Regions from separate parts of the Paenibacillus sp. FSL H7-0918 genome, predicted to be linked through region 1. Evidence: riboswitches for the same ligand, from Rfam matches in the RefSeq annotation. Region 1 holds a riboswitch; the other holds the start of a gene.

What was found. Region 1 has a riboswitch for cyclic di-AMP ahead of MHI15_RS20625 (APC family permease). Riboswitches for the same ligand answer to the same signal wherever they lie in the genome.
Region 2: another riboswitch for cyclic di-AMP. It lies ahead of MHI15_RS14080 (3D domain-containing protein); the one in region 1 lies ahead of MHI15_RS20625 (APC family permease).

Annotation. Positions count from the first base shown of each region.
Region 1 is NZ_JBBOWJ010000003.1:154,799-162,968, forward strand. Features, by position in the region: gene MHI15_RS20615 (DsbA family protein) at 149-865, shown strand; gene MHI15_RS20620 (disulfide oxidoreductase) at 862-1,326, shown strand; cyclic di-AMP (ydaO/yuaA leader) riboswitch at 1,521-1,680, shown strand; gene MHI15_RS20625 (APC family permease) at 1,805-3,622, shown strand; gene MHI15_RS20630 (iron-hydroxamate ABC transporter substrate-binding protein) at 3,826-4,833, shown strand; gene MHI15_RS20635 (FecCD family ABC transporter permease) at 5,054-6,109, shown strand; gene MHI15_RS20640 (FecCD family ABC transporter permease) at 6,109-7,143, shown strand; gene MHI15_RS20645 (ABC transporter ATP-binding protein) at 7,199-7,999, shown strand; gene murB (UDP-N-acetylmuramate dehydrogenase) at 8,150-8,170, shown strand, end outside.
Region 2 is NZ_JBBOWJ010000001.1:3,117,433-3,125,602, reverse strand. Features, by position in the region: gene rsmA (16S rRNA (adenine(1518)-N(6)/adenine(1519)-N(6))-dimethyltransferase RsmA) at 126-1,010, opposite strand; gene rnmV (ribonuclease M5) at 1,007-1,558, opposite strand; gene MHI15_RS14080 (3D domain-containing protein) at 1,735-2,901, opposite strand; cyclic di-AMP (ydaO/yuaA leader) riboswitch at 3,187-3,416, opposite strand; gene MHI15_RS14075 (TatD family hydrolase) at 3,615-4,385, opposite strand; gene MHI15_RS14070 (HD domain-containing protein) at 4,437-5,720, opposite strand; gene MHI15_RS14065 (AbrB/MazE/SpoVT family DNA-binding domain-containing protein) at 6,016-6,270, shown strand; gene rsmI (16S rRNA (cytidine(1402)-2'-O)-methyltransferase) at 6,694-7,605, opposite strand; gene MHI15_RS14055 (tRNA1(Val) (adenine(37)-N6)-methyltransferase) at 7,602-8,170, opposite strand, start outside.

The DNA.
Region 1 (8,170 bases):
ACGCTGTTTTTTTTGACCATACTGTTTGCCAAAAAGAGATTAATAATTATATAATTTTAAATGTATATGATAAAAACTACATTAGTCCCTAGAGGACAGAAAGGAATTCTCCTTGAGTAAACCTAAAAAAAGTCCAAATGTTCCCCAGTTGAGCAAACAAGAGAAACGACGGGTAGAACAGGAGCAACAGAAGCAGAAAACGAGAATTTTAGTTATTAGTTCAATAGCTGTAGTAGTTATCATTTTTGTTGGATTGTTTATGTTAGCTTCGAAAGATGCAGCAAAGAATGTCTCTACAGGAGAACCGGTAGAATTCAATTATAGTGAGCTACCTAGGATTGGTAATGAGGATGCACCTGTTAAGCTTGTTGAATTTGGTGATTTCAAATGTCCAGCTTGTTCCCAATTTGCTGGCTCCATGAAACCGAAAATTGTTCAAGATTTTGTCAACGAGGGAAAAGCAGCTCTTTACTTTGTAAATATGGCTTTCGTTGGTCCTGACTCTGAGACAGCTTCACTAGCTGCATTGTCTGTATACCATCAGAATAAGGATGAATTCTGGAAGTTCTATGATGCTGTGTATGCGCAGCAAGGGGATGAGAGTGTGGAATGGGCCACTGAGGATTTCTTGGTAAGCCTTGCTGAAAAAGAGAAATTAGCGATCGATTACGATCTATTGCGTAAAGACATCCAAGAGAAAACTTATGCAGATGAGCTGAAGAAAGACATTCAGTTGGCAACTGACGCAGGCGTGACAACTACGCCTTCGCTCTACATTAATGGAGTGAAAACGGCTGAACCTTTCGATATTGAAGCGATTACATCTGAAATTAACACCGCCGCAAAAGCAGTGGAGGCAAAGTGACAAAATTCCTATCTTTTTGCAAGCGTAACTGCCTCTATCTGGCCTGGTTCGTCTCTTTGGTTGCTGTAGCTGGTAGCTTGTATTTAAGTGAAGTCTTGAAGTATGAACCTTGTAAGCTTTGCTGGTTTCAGCGGATTTTTATGTATCCGCAGTTATTTTTGTTGGGAATTGCCACTTTCCGTGGAGATAAGCGCATCATTCCTTATGTGCTTCCATTAAGTTTGATTGGTGGCAGTATCTCAATCTATCATTATGCGGAACAGAAGATTCCAGCGTTAAGTAAAGTTCTACCTTGTACAGTTGGTGTTCCTTGTAATAAAGATTACTTGAACTACTTCGGATTTATAACGATTCCTTTGTTAGCTTTAATAGCGTTTGCTCTAATAAGTCTCCTTCTTTGGTATGGACGTAGGGAAGAAGAAGTGATTGAAGTAGATGCTGAGGAGAGCTTAGGATTTTAGTTTTAACTTTGGAAGGTACAAAAAAGCTGAAAAGGTATTAAAATCACGGGCTAGAGGGATAATTGAAGATAATGAAAGAGAGCATCCAATAAGACGCTATATTTGAGCTTATTGGATGTTTTTTCATTCTTTTTTCATTTTTTTCAACGCTTTACTGTAGGCACTTTGTAGACTAATATTAGACCTTGTGAGAAGTTGAATATGCGCTGAATTTTCTTAGGAAAAACGGGGGAACCAAACTTGGCATTCATGCCAATGGGGTGAATCGGAACCGGGTCGAACAGACCTCTTCCGTAGGGCTATAACCACAGCCCGAATCCGCCAGCTAACCTCGTAAGCAAGGTGGGAAAATGACCATGCATAAGCATGCGGATCATTTCCGTATGCTTATTTTTGTGTCTGCATTTATGAAATCCACCGATGAAAACAGCGCACGGAAATTCCGTTTCAGCTCCCAAAGAAAGGAACTGTATCCACCATGGTAAGCAAGGTAAAACGACTATTGATCGGACGTCCGATGAAGTCGAATGAACTCGATCATGAAAAGTTATCCAAGGTTAAAGCACTGGCTGTTCTGTCTTCTGATGCGCTCTCGTCTGTAGCCTACGGAACGGAACAAATTCTGATTGTACTAGTGGCTGCCGGGTTTACTGCCATCTGGTATTCCCTGCCAATTGCATTAGCCGTATTGGGCCTGCTGGCCATCCTGATTTTATCCTATCGGCAGACGATTTTTGCTTATCCGCAAGGAGGCGGAGCTTATATCGTAGCCAAGAGTAATCTTGGTATTCCGACAGGGCTGCTCGCTGGGGGTTCATTATTGGTGGATTACATTCTTACCGTAGCGGTTAGTGCCTCGGCAGGGACGGATGCGATCACATCGGCTTTTCCAAGTCTTCATAATCATACTGTTCTCATCGCTGTATCTGTTATCGTTTTATTAACAATCATTAATCTTCGCGGAGTGACTGAATCGGCTTCATTTATCGCAATTCCAGTGTATTTGTTTGTGGTTTCGATTGTTGTTCTGATTATCTCCGGTATCGTTAAATATGCAATGGGTGGCGCGCATGCGAATGTTCCTGAAATAGGCAGCGCCGTATCTAATGTAAGTTTGTTTCTACTATTAAAAGCGTTTAGCTCTGGTTGTTCAGCCCTAACGGGGGTTGAGGCCGTATCTAATGCGATCCCAAACTTTAAAGCACCCGCTGAGAAGAATGCAGCCAAGACGCTAATGATCATGGGACTTATCCTTGGCTTTATGTTTACCGGAATCACTGTGCTGGCGTATTGGTATGGGATTGTGCCAGATGAAAAGGCTACGGTTGTCTCTCAGATCGCTGAATCGACCTTTGGCCGTGGCGGATTGTACTTTTTCATTCAAGGGATTACAGCAGTGATTTTGTTCTTGGCAGCTAATACAGCATATTCAGCGTTTCCGCTGCTTGCCTTTATGTTTGCAAAAGATAAATATCTGCCACATGCATTTATGGTCCGTGGTGACCGCCTTGGCTTCTCAAACGGCATTATTTTTCTAGGAGTTATGTCTATCATACTTGTGACTGCATTCCATGGGAATACGGAAGGTTTGATTCCACTATATGCGGTAGGCGTGTTCATTCCTTTTACCTTATCCCAACTGGGGATGATGGTGCATTGGATCAAAACAAGACCCGCTGGATGGGTGAAAAGATTTGTAGTAAATACCATCGGTATGCTGACTACATTGACGATTACGCTTATATTTATCATTACTAAATTCTCGAGCGTATGGATGGCATTCATTTTCTTACCTGCTGTAATGTTCGTGTTCCACCGTATTCATAAGCACTATTTGAACACTGCGGATCAACTGCGTATATGTCCGGCTACGGATAAACCTGTAATTAAAGGAAGTACTGTAGTTGTTCCTGTTGCAGGGGTTACACGTGCTGTATTACATTCCATCAGCTATGCGAAGTCTCTAACAGATAATGTTGTTGCTGTGTATGTAGGCTTTGATGAAGAAGACATTCATAAGATGGAGCAACGGTGGGAGGAATGGAATCCAGGTGTACGCCTGATTGTACTTCGTTCCAGATATCGTAGTATCATTCGTCCGTTAGTGAAGTTTATCGATACGGTAGAGTGGAAGACCGCTGCGACGGATCACATCACGATTCTGATTCCACAGTTTATTACCAAACATTGGTGGCAAGCCGTGCTTCATAATCAGACCAGCTTTTTAATCCGCTCGTATCTAATGAATCAAAAGGACGTTGTAGTAGCGACTGTCCCGTATCATTTAAATAAATAAGTAGAAGATTAAAGATGAGGTTATATCCGGAACGTTCGGAATATAACCTCTTTTGTATTTTATATGAAGGAAATTGTTGCAAATCCACAGAATTTGAAATTTATATGTTGACACAGAGAATGAGAATCAATATCATTTAAAAGTGAAGCAGAGGTAAAGGTCACCTTTGAATATCAAAGCAGTTACATATAGGAGGGTTTTTAATGTTTTGGCTTAACAGAAAAAGATCAGGAAGCATGAAAGTGACGATGAGCGGACTAATAGTGATGACGCTAATACTTTCCGCTTGTGGTAATAATAATGCTGAAAGCTCATCAAATGCAGGAACAGCGCCTACAACAGCGCCTACAGCAGAATCTACAGAGGCACCTGCTGCACCTAAGACGTTAACAGATGCAATGGGTCATAAAGTAACGATTCCGGCTAATCCACAGCGCGTTCTGGGTTCATATTTGGAAGACTCTTTGGTAACTCTGGGTGTAACTCCAGTAGCTCAATGGTCAGTTACAAATGGCGTTCAGGATTATCTGGCCACTGAATTGAAGGATGTTCCTACAATTAGTTACGACCTTCCGTTAGAGGCTGTAACCAGCTTTGCTCCGGATCTTATTATCATCCCATCGGAGTCTTCTGTTCAGAACGGGATTTACGATCAGTTGAATAAGATTGCACCCACTTATGTAATTGGGGATGAACTAAATCAAGATTGGCGCAAATCGTTGCTCAAGATGGGTGAGATTTTGAACAAAACCCCTGAAGCAGAAAAAGCCATTAATGATTATGATGTTAAAGCAGCGGCTGCGAAAGAACAGCTTACAGGAGCTATTGGACAAGAGTCCGCGGCTATTCTATGGTTGGTGCAAAAAAACTTCTATATTGTAGACGAAACCCGCAGCAGTGGAGCTGTATTATATACAGACCTTGGCGTAACGCTGCCTAACTTAGTAACAGAGATCCCAGTAGGAACAAGAGCAACTTGGAATCCGATCTCGCTAGAGAAGCTTTCTGAGCTGACCGCAGATCATATTTTCCTTGTAAATAGTGATAAGACTGAGGGTTCGGAGATCCTAGATAGTGCAATCTGGAAGGGCATCCCAGCTGTAAAAGCTGGAAATGTGCATGAAATGAGCTCAACAAGCAGTTGGCTTTACAGTGGGGCGAACGCTGGCAGCAAAATCATTGACGATGTGCTAAAAAGTCTTGTGAAATAAAAGTCGTAATTCACCATGAATGAGACTGATCATTTCGGTGGGGAAGGGCGTGCAGATCAAGTATCTCGGGATACAAAGATCTGCACCATTTTTTTATAAACCAATCCCATAGTACGGAAAAATCGTTCCTGCAATTGTACAACATAAATATTTTTGCGATAATGAGAATGATTGTTGTTATCATATAAACCATTGTAACTATTGAATAAGGAGACGACTCATGGTTTCACCCTCAGATTTCGCAAATCGTATTAAAAATGAACCCAAAAAAGCTCTACATACCCGACCGGCAGCTGCCATTGGTATTCTTATTTTTGGACTTGCTGCCATTGCCTTCGGATTGGCACTTTCGGTCTCAGTGGGTGCGGCAGATATCAAGTTAGCTACGGTATGGGAAGCTATATTTCATTTCAATCCAGATTTACAAAAACATCAGGTGATTAGAGAACTGCGATTTCCACGTGCTATTGCTGGCGCCTTAGTCGGTGCTTGCTTCGCAGTAGCAGGGGCTATCATGCAGGGGATGACAAGAAACCCGCTTGCGGATTCAGGGCTGTTAGGTTTGAATGCAGGAGCAGGGGTAGCGCTGGCCATAGTATTTGCTTTTGCACCCTCACTCTCATTCACATCACTAATGTTGTATTGCTTTATCGGTGCCGCTGTGGCCTCTTTTATCGTATTCGGAATCGGTTCGCTTTCTTTTAATGGCCTGACCCCCTTGCGATTGACATTAGCAGGTTCGGCAGTTAGTGCTTTATTGGTTGCTATTAGTCAGGGAGTAGCTATTCTTTTCAACTTATCTCAGGACATAGCCTTCTGGTTAGCTGGTGGGATGGGGGGAGCTAGCTGGACTCAGATCAAGATTATATTCCCTTGGGTGGCCGTAGCCTTAATTGCAGCGATGATGTTATCACGATCCGTCACATTGCTCAGCTTAGGAAGAGAAGTAGCGGTTGGTCTGGGGCAGCGGACAAGGTTAGTTCAATTGGCATGTATGATTGTTGTGGTTATCTTAGCTGGAAGTGCGGTTTCAACGGTTGGCCCGATTGCTTTTATAGGACTAATTATTCCACATGTTACTCGTTATTTCGTTGGAGTGGACTACCGCTGGATTATCCCTTGCTCCGCAGTTCTAGGGAGCTTATTGATTATCTTTGCAGATATTGCCGCAAGAATGATAAATGCACCGTATGAGACACCGCTAGGAGCCTTAATTGCCATCATCGGCGTACCGTTCTTTATTTATTTAGCGAGTAAACGGAAGGGGGAGCTGTAATGCCCAAATTAACCCTTACTCCAGATGAAAAAGAACGCCGCACACGCGCCCTAACGGTGTTATCACTCCTTGCTATACTGATCGTCGTTGTGTTTATAGTCAGTATGAATACAGGGTTTATGCGTCTATCCCCACTAGAGGTATTACATACACTCATGGGTGATGGAACACATCAGCAAAAGCTTATTTTATTTGATTTCAGATTACCCCGCATCGTAATTTCATTGTTAGTTGGAGCGGGCTTTGCAGTATCGGGCTGTATTCTACAAAGTCTCGCACGTAATGCACTCGCTGAACCGGCTACGCTGGGCATAAGTGCTGGTGCAGGTTTTGCGGTAATCATTTTTATCTCGTTTTTTCCGGCTACAACAGCAGCTCCGGTATTTGTCTTGCCTCTCCTAGCACTTGGTGGGGCTGGCCTGACCGCAGCTTTAATCTATATTCTTGCCTACCGGAAGGCAGATGGTCTGTCTCCTACAAGGCTGATCCTTATCGGGATTGCGGTCGCTGCAGGAATCAATGCTTGCCAGCTTGTATTGGCACTTAGGCTTGATCCTAATAATTATCAATTTGTAGCTACTTGGATCGCCGGGAAAATATGGGGTGGGGATTGGAGATTCGTCCTTGCTTTGCTGCCTTGGATCGCGATTCTGTTACCGTTCGCCTTCTATAAAGCCCGGGTTCTAAATGTATTGAATCTAGGGGACCATACTTCATTAGGTCTAGGAATGCGTGTGGAGAAGGAACGTATTCTCCTTCTGGTAACAGCCGTAGCGCTTGCCGGCTCCTGCGTCGCGGTAAGTGGAGGTATTGGCTTCGTCGGCCTGATAGCACCACACCTGGCTCGCAGGCTGGTGGGACCCCGTCATCAGGTGTTATTACCTGCTAGTGCTTTGACAGGGGCGCTTCTTATGATTACCGCTGATACCATTGGTAGATGGGTATTGCAACCTGCCGAAGTTCCTACTGGCATTGTGGTTGCGATTATTGGCGCACCTTACTTTTTATATTTACTCGCCAAGTCGAAAGCGTAAATTAGTTCATACTTAGGAGCATAGCTCCATAAAACTTTTAAGGGAGTTGTAGATCATGTCAGAACGTTTGAATACAGAAGAATTAAGTATTGGGTATGCTGAGGCTACTATAGTTAGGGGATTGAACTTGTCTATCCCTACGGGGAAAATCACCGCACTAGTGGGCGCTAACGGCTCCGGTAAATCTACAATCCTCAAAACGATGGCCCGGATTATGAAGCCGAAGAGTGGCACCGTAATGCTGGACGGCAAATCGATCCATAACTTTTCAACTAAAGAGGTTGCTCGTCAGCTAGCGATTCTACCGCAGAACCCAACGGCTCCTGACGGTCTGACGGTATCTGAGCTGGTCAGCTACGGTCGTTTCCCTCATCAAAAAGGATTTGGCACGATGACCGCAGAGGATCGCAACATCATCTCCAACGCCATCTCTGTTACGGGCATGGAATCTTTTCATGATCGCCCTATTGACCGTCTCTCTGGTGGACAACGTCAACGCGCTTGGATCGCTATGGCGTTGGCTCAAGAAACAGATATTTTATTCCTTGACGAGCCTACAACGTTCCTAGATATGGCGCATCAGCTCGAAGTTCTTCAACTTTTGCAAAAGCTGAATGAGGAAGAAGGCCGTACCATTATCATGGTCGTGCATGATTTGAATCATGCTACTCGTTATGCGCAGCATATGGTAGCGATTAAGTCCGGTACTGTGGTTAGCGAAGGCTCACCTACTGAGGTTATGACACCAGATGTATTGCGGGAAGTGTTTGGAATTGAAGCGGATATCGTTCCGGATCCACGTACGGGTGTGCCACTGTGTCTTCCTTACGAGCTTGCTGCCTATAAAGCTGTGTAATTATCATCTAAAAACATACAACGAACAGGCTCCCGTCATTGACAAGGGAGCCTGTTCGTTGTTACAGTTGTGGTTGCCTACAATTTCATAATAACTCTTTAAAATAGATCAAGGACCATCATTTATACATGGTTAAAGGAGCATGAAAACATGAATATTGACAAAATTCAA
Region 2 (8,170 bases), on a different contig from region 1:
TCAGTTGGTTCATAACTCAACATATTTTTAAAATATAAGAATGTATAATGCTCCACCAGAATAACATCCTTATATTTCTACGAGAAACGGTTGTCGTCCTTAAGACAACAACCGTTTCCTATTGCTTATTCAATTCCAGCGGCTAGCAAAACACCGCTTAAGCGGGCGTATTCTTCAAGACTGAGTGTTTCTCCGCGACGGGTCGGTTCAATACCCGCTTCTGCGAGTAAAGCCTCCAGCTGCTCACGTCCTTGTTCAGGGAAGTAACGAGCCTTCAGATTGTTAGCAATCGTCTTGCGGCGCTGTGTGAAAGAAGCGTGAACCACTTCAAAGAAATGCTTCTCACTCTCCACCTTTACCGGAGGATGCTCTCTAACCTTCAGACGGATAACAGCAGACTCCACATTAGGTTGAGGGATGAATACCGTACGTGGCACGATACAGACGAGCTCAGGCTCGCTGTAGTACTGCACGGCAATGCTAAGACTTCCGTATTCCTTTCCACCTGGAGATGCAGCCATACGCTCCGCAACCTCCTTCTGAATCATTACAACGATGTTATCAAGGGGAAGCTTCTCTTCGAGCAGCTTCATCAGAATCGGAGTAGTCACATAATAAGGCAGGTTAGCAACCACACTGACCTTGTTCACAGTGGTGAAATCTTCCTTGAACATTTCCTGCAAGTTCACATTGAGGACATCATCGTTACGAACCTTAACATGGGGATAGGGGGAAAGTACGTCTTTTAATATTGGAATCAGTCTACGGTCAATCTCTACGGCAGTTACAGCACCCGCTGTTAGTGCCAGACGCTCCGTCAGCGCTCCAATTCCCGGCCCGATCTCCAGCGCCCCAGAATCGCTATCTAGTCCAGCAGCGTCTACAATCTTGTCCAAAATATTTTGATCAATCAAAAAATTCTGTCCCAGGCTTTTCTTGAACTTGAATCCATAACGTTGAATAATCTCTTTGGTCCGTTTTGGAGTCGAAATTTCCTCTCTACCACTCATGAAGTAATGCCTCCCTGATCAATTTGGGCGAGAGCCCCGGCAAATTCCTCCCGCGTAATCCCAAACATCGCCAGCCGCTTGTACAGCTGTTTGCCGTTACAATATCCGATTCCAAGCAAATTACCAAGTGCCATACGTCTTTCAGCAGCCCGAGGGTGTACAAGCATTCCAGCGGCCATAAGATCATCAATACCAATCAAAGCAGGTGCTCCTTCAAAAGAGGTATGTACATTACGCAGCGCATGACGAATCGCCTCTGGCGATGCATTCTCTACACCGATATCCCCTTTTCGAGTTGCGTCCTTCTCTGGAATAAAAGCATGCTTGCAGCCCGGCACCTTCGCTGAAACGATTTTACGAATTCGCTCCCCAGCATGGTCCGGGTCCGTAAGAATAATAACCCCTCTACGTTCCATAGCAAGCGCGATCTTAGCAATTACAGTCCGGTTTACAGCAGAGCCGCCTGTCTCAATGGTATCCGCTTCTACAGCACGCTTAATGGCTACGGTATCGCTTTTGCCTTCAACGACGATTAATTCCTTAATCATATTTCTTGACTCCTTCCAAAAAAAGCAAAAAGAAGAGGATTCGCTCCTCTTCTTTTGGTTAAAGAATGTATAAGTGATGAGCGGTTGCTCTGCGATCAACGAAATGATCATCCAGCGTTCCTTAACGGTTATCATCACTATAGCTTATCAAAGGATTTTTTGCAAAAGCTTCAGTTCTAGTTAAGCTCTGGTTTCACAGGTCCAATCACATAAACGGTACGTGATTTACGGCCGAAATTACGAGCATGGCTCAGGGAATCATAATAGACATCCACTTTATTGCCTTTAATGGCACCGCCAGTATCCTCTGCACGGCGGAATCCAAGCCCATCGATATAAACCCACCAGCCAATAGGAATTACATTCGGATCTACTGCAATTGTACGACCTTCCGTTACGCGTGTTCCGGAGGCAGTTTTAGTACCTATCCCTGGCTCTTCTGACGAATAAGCTGTCATGGAGACGTTCTTAATCATCTTCTTGTACTCAAAGTCTACGCCAGCCTTGCTTGTGACGTTCTTAGTCTTAGCGCTAACTTTAGTCGTTTTGGAGGTAGTGCTTGATTTGGAAGTTGTTGTAGCTTTAGCAACTACAGTAGGCTTAGGAAGTGCTTTAGTACCAACGGCAATGATCTTATCTTTTGTTACCGTTTGTACTTCCTTGCCGATCATGCGCATAGAGGCCAGTTCTCCGTCTTGATAGATCTTTTCAATATGCTGAACCATGACGCCTGGTTTGCCTGCCTGTGCCACTCTAACTGTTCCCACAGTAAGGGAGGGATCTGCTGTCTTAATAACACGGAAAGGTAAGTTAGTTGTTCGCTGTACCGTTTGCTTGTTGATACGAACGATCTTAATCTCCATGTCAGCAGAGATGGTGGTGTCTAACGAAGGAAAAATCTTATCATAGCCTTCTAGGTTGATACCCAGTTTGTCAATCGCTTGACCGATAGTGTCTTCGGTCGTATATAACGTTTTTGTTGCTCCGTCCGCAGTAAGGCTAAATTTCTGCGCACGATTGATAACGACACGGTCACCGTCTTTTATTTCATCACTCAGACCTAAAGATAATTCATCATGCGGCTGCAGCGAAATTTGCTCTTTCTCCAACACATCACCAAGAAGTGCTTCTCGCGTTTCAAGTGTCTGTGTTTGCCCGTCTATTACTAAAACTAATTGTTTATTACTTTGACCGTGTACGTACAGCAGAATTAACAGCGCGATTGCGATTGAAATCACACCTGCAAGTAAAAGTACGCGAGTATTTACTTGCTCCCACCGTAATGCGAAAGACCTGCTGGATGACTGCGAATCATGGGATACCTCTGGTTGGAATAAGCCCATTCTCTCCATCCTCCTTACATAGCCTCGTCGTCAATTTGTATATCATGAGGACTGAATTTCTTTGACGAAACTATTTGAGATTGTCACAGGATACGCACGTATTAACTTAGCGTCTCCTGCTCATGGATCGCCTGCTCGGCACAGCTACTCCCACACCTGTTATATAACAGTATGCGGGCAACATTCAGTTTATTCAAAAATAAAGAAGCCTAAAAAGAGTTCTCTTGAGGACTCTTTCGTGGCTTCTCCGATGTCAGAATACGCGGGAATGTTTGTGCACGAGGTTGCCTCTCTTACTTGCGCTTACGGGGTTAGCTGTCGGGTTCGGACGAAAGAGAGACGCCCTATTTCAGGTCACCCGCTCACGGCGGTTGCCCTTAAATTCACCCCAAAGACCACGTGAAGAAATCAAATATTGTTCTGCGGCAATTCCTAGTCGTATTCAAGATACAGGCATGCGGCAGTTCAATATTGGTTCCCCCGTTCTCCATACGGAGACTCAGCGAGACGATCCATGAATCAATGGCTGTCACAATAACAACAGCTCACATCACTGAAAAGATGATATCCTGTTTTGATGCATGTTGTAAAGGACGATTCAACCACGTTTACGCAAATATATGGTTAAAATATTGTAATAATCAGCCGTTTTTATATTAAAAAAGTTTAATATATCGGCCATTCTCTATTTTTCACCCGTTTTACTCCTGTTTTCAGACAATCCCAAATCGTTCCAGTGCGTTCGCATACGTAATTTTAGCCAATTCTTCCCATGTTAACCCTTTAATTTCAGCCGCAGCCTCTGCTACTAACTTCACATGAGCACTCTCATTTCGCTTGCCTCGGAAGGGGTGTGGAGTCAAATATGGAGCGTCTGTTTCGATCAATAATCTGTCCAATGGCGTCTGTGCAAGCACCTCTTTAGGCACTCTGGCATTTTTGAACGTGATCGGTCCTCCAAATGACAAATGAAATCCTAGGTCTAGACACATTTTTGCGGTTTCCCAGCTGCCTGAGAAAGAATGCATCACGCCACCAATTTCATTTGCTTTTTCCTCCCGTAAAATCCGTACGACATCTTCATGGGCATCACGGTCATGTATACAGATTGGCATTTTTAGTTCACGGGCTAGTCCAATTTGTTTGCGGAAGACCTCCTGCTGCACATCCTTGGGAGAGGTATCCCAATAATAATCCAACCCAATCTCTCCGATGGCCACCACTTTCTCATGGCTGCAAAGAGAGGCGATCCAATCGAGGTCCCCCTCTTTCATATCAATCGCATCCTGTGGATGCCAGCCCACCGCTGCATAAATATAATCATAAGATTCAGCCAGCTTCATCGTTGAAGGGATCGTTTCCCGATTAAATCCAATATTGATCATCTTGCTAACTCCGGCCTCTACTGCACGAGCTATAACTTCCTCGCGATCCTCGTCGAATTGAGGCGCATCTAAATGTGTATGTGTGTCGAACAGATACATTTTAAAGCTCACTCCTTGTTGTTTTTATCAATAGTTCCATAAATATTTGTATTATTTTGCAAAAATCTCTGCTACAGAAGAGGGCAACCGTGTAAGGGCTTTTTTCAGCTTATCCTGTGGGAAATATAGGTGATATCTGCCACGATGAATCCCGCTTATTGAGCGCACAATATCCGATACCTCTGAAATTTCCCGCAATTGCTCATTGCGATCAAGCAGTAAAATTTGATTATTGTCGAAGGCTGCTCCTGGACGGAACACATCATAAGGCAAATCTGTCGGATAATCAATCTCTAAGTCATATTCTGGGTTAAGTCCCGCTCCCGCAAAACTGCTGCGGATTTCCGTAATCATATCTGTATCCAAATTCTCGATCTCTACATATTTATACAGTTTACGATGAATAAAACGGGTACACAAGTCGCTTAATAACTCATCTTCTTCAAGTGTCCATTGCATAAAAGCAGTCTGTACCAGTGCCTCATCAAGCATTAAATATTGCTTCACTGTTACTTCTCCTCGAAAGAGATCTTCCAGCGGAGCGATCATAAAGCGAAATTTGTACTCCTCCTGGAACAATTCTTTAGCTCTACGGAAGATTTGACGCAAAATAATTTCAGAGCTGCGCGTCACCGGATGAAAATATACCTGCCAGTACATTTGATAACGCGACATTAAATAATCTTCAATGGCATGCATACCTGATTCTTTTACTACAATCCGCCCATTATAAGGACGAAGCATTCTCAAAATCCGATCAATGTCGATGGTTCCATAGTTTACACCTGTATAGTACGCATCACGCAGTAAATAATCCATACGATCAGCATCCAGTGGACTGGAAACCAAATTGACAACAATTTCATGCTCATAAGTCTTAGAGATAACTGAAGCTACTTTACGAGGAAAATCTTCCTCCACATCACGCAATATTTCGGTAATCTCCGTGTCCTCCAAAATAATCCGGCAGGTCCAATCCTCATGGTTCATTTCAAAAGCTTCTTCTATAGAATGTGAAAATGGGCCATGCCCTAAATCATGCAGCAAAGCCGCACACAAAGTAAGCAAACTTTCTTCTGGAATCCAATCCTTATACCCGCTGCGCTCAAATTGCGAAATGATTCTGCGTGTAATTTCATATACTCCTAAAGAATGAGAAAAACGACTATGCTCTGCACCATGAAAAGTGAGATATGAGGTACCTAACTGGCGAATCCGGCGTAAACGCTGAAATTCTTTTGTATTAATTAGTCGCCAAATAATCGTATCCTGTACGTGAATATAATTATGAACGGGATCTTTGAAAACTTTTTCTTCCGTGAGCGGCTGCTTCATGAGATCAACTCCTTCTAATAATTTAATATGATTTTAACTAATATCAGTATATAATAAGTAATTATGTCGTACTTTGTCGAAAAGTATCATTTTTGGTCTTGGTAAATCGACAAAATGCTTTCAGGGTAATTCTTAATTTTTATAGGGACATTCAAAGTTCTTATGGAAATTTTCTTATTCAGCCTATGAAAAAAGGTTGACTGATTTGGGAATCGTTGGTATTATAAGTATCATAAAACAGTGAACAATGTCGAATAATGACGTTTTTGGAACATTGAGAGGAGTAACGATTGTTATGATGAAATCAACAGGAATTGTAAGAAAAGTAGACGAACTTGGACGGGTTGTTATTCCTATTGAATTACGCCGTACACTTGGCATTGGCGAAAAGGACGCATTGGAAATTTACGTTGATGGCGAACGGATTATGCTTAAAAAGTATGAGCCTGCCTGCATTTTCTGTGGCAACGCTGAGAACGTAACTTACTTTAAAGGAAAAATAGTTTGTCATGAATGCATATCTTCCATCCCTACCCCTGTGACAAACTAAATTAAATAGTATATAATAGAACTAATCAAATTGTTAATTCTAACCTTTTCATATCTCCTTGACCTCCCGTGACCGCGGGAGGTATTTTTTATGTCTGGGTTTGCCCTCCTGGTTATCCCCTCCCTAAGGGCAATGTGCTTCAAGACGGAACTAGTAATACTTAGTTGTATTTCTTACAGTTATTTTAAATGCTTTTTACCATTAAACGAATTAATTGTATTTTGTACACTTATATTTCCTATATCTCCGTGAAATCAATCCTTTCCACCTTTATAACTGTATGAAGTACAACTAAACGAACAAATACATAAAAAAATTCAAAAATAACTGTACAAAATACATTTAACCCGCAGATAAATCATTCAAGCTCGGGCAGGCCGTTTCCGACAATCCTTAGTTATTCTAAGAATTCGTCTACAACACTTACTCTTCTGCTCTATCAAGCAACGCATTATAAATATCCCGTTTGGCTACACCCCGGTCTGATGCCGCTTTTTTCATAGCCTCTTTCCGTGGTACATCCTGTGCTTCGTAATGAGCTACATGATCTTCAATGCTTAACTGACGCCACCACGCCGATTCTGCGATTTCTGCATCTTCCTTGCTCTCCCCTTCTACGACAATAACATATTCGCCTAGCGGAGGATGTTCAGCCAGCCATAGTGTACATTCCTCAATCGAACCGCGTAGAAACTCCTCATATCTTTTCGTTAATTCACGTGCCAACACAATCTGGCGATTACCGAATGCTTCTTGAAGATGAGCAAGTGTCTTAACTACGCGATGGGGAGATTCGTAGAACAACAAAGTGCCTTGAGCCGAACGAAGTGGACTTAATACTGCTCGGATGTCCTTACGCTCTCGGGGAAGAAAGCCGATAAAGGTGAACGTATTCGTAGATAGACCAGAAGCGATCAAAGCTGACAACGCTGCGTTAGCTCCAGGGATAGGAATCACCGGAATTCCATGACTTATTGCAAGGGCTACAAGATCCGCTCCAGGGTCAGAAATCGCTGGTAAACCGGCATCGCTGACGAGTGCCAAATTTTTTCCTTCTATTATATAGCGTACAAGCTCAGGTCCACTGGCGGCCTTATTATGCTCATGATAACTAAACAACATCGAAGGTGAAATCTCAAAGTGGCTGAGTAATTTTCGGGTCTGTCTCGTATCTTCCGCGGCAATAATATCACATTCCTGCAATGTACGGACTGCACGATAGGTCATATCCTCCAGATTACCGATAGGTGTAGCCACCAGAAAAAGCGACCCTGTTGTCTCCTGAGTACTGGTATTAGTCTTGTTTTGAAAACTGCTTTGACATGATATCTTCATGATTTACCCTCTTTAGCACCATAGTAGATGTCCATAATCTCTGGACAGTATTGATTGTCCTCATTATATACGATGAGCGGTGGTTGTAAACGAACCTCAGGCTTTCCATCACGTGCAGCTTCGATTAATACCATATTTGCCTCCAGATGGGCACGTGGATGTACAAACCGAATAATCTTTGGCTCGAGTCTATATTGTCTCATGAGACTGATAATATCAACCAACCGTTGTGGTTTATGAACCATACTTACCTTTCCGCCCGTCCGAACCAATCGCACACAAGCCTGAATGACCTCCTCCAGTGTACAGCCTATCTCATGACGAGCCATAGCTTGATGGTTGTTCAGCTTCAGATCACTGCCATTAAGCGGCATATAAGGAGGGTTCACCGTTATTGCATCATACACACCATGTCCTGCGGTAGTATATAACTCGCGCAAATCACCTTCATGAATTACAACCTGATCCTGAAGGCCATTTAGAGCCACGCTACGACGAGCCATATCGGCTAAACGAGGTTGTATTTCAATACCTTCTATAGAAGCTTTTGTCCGGGTAGTCATTA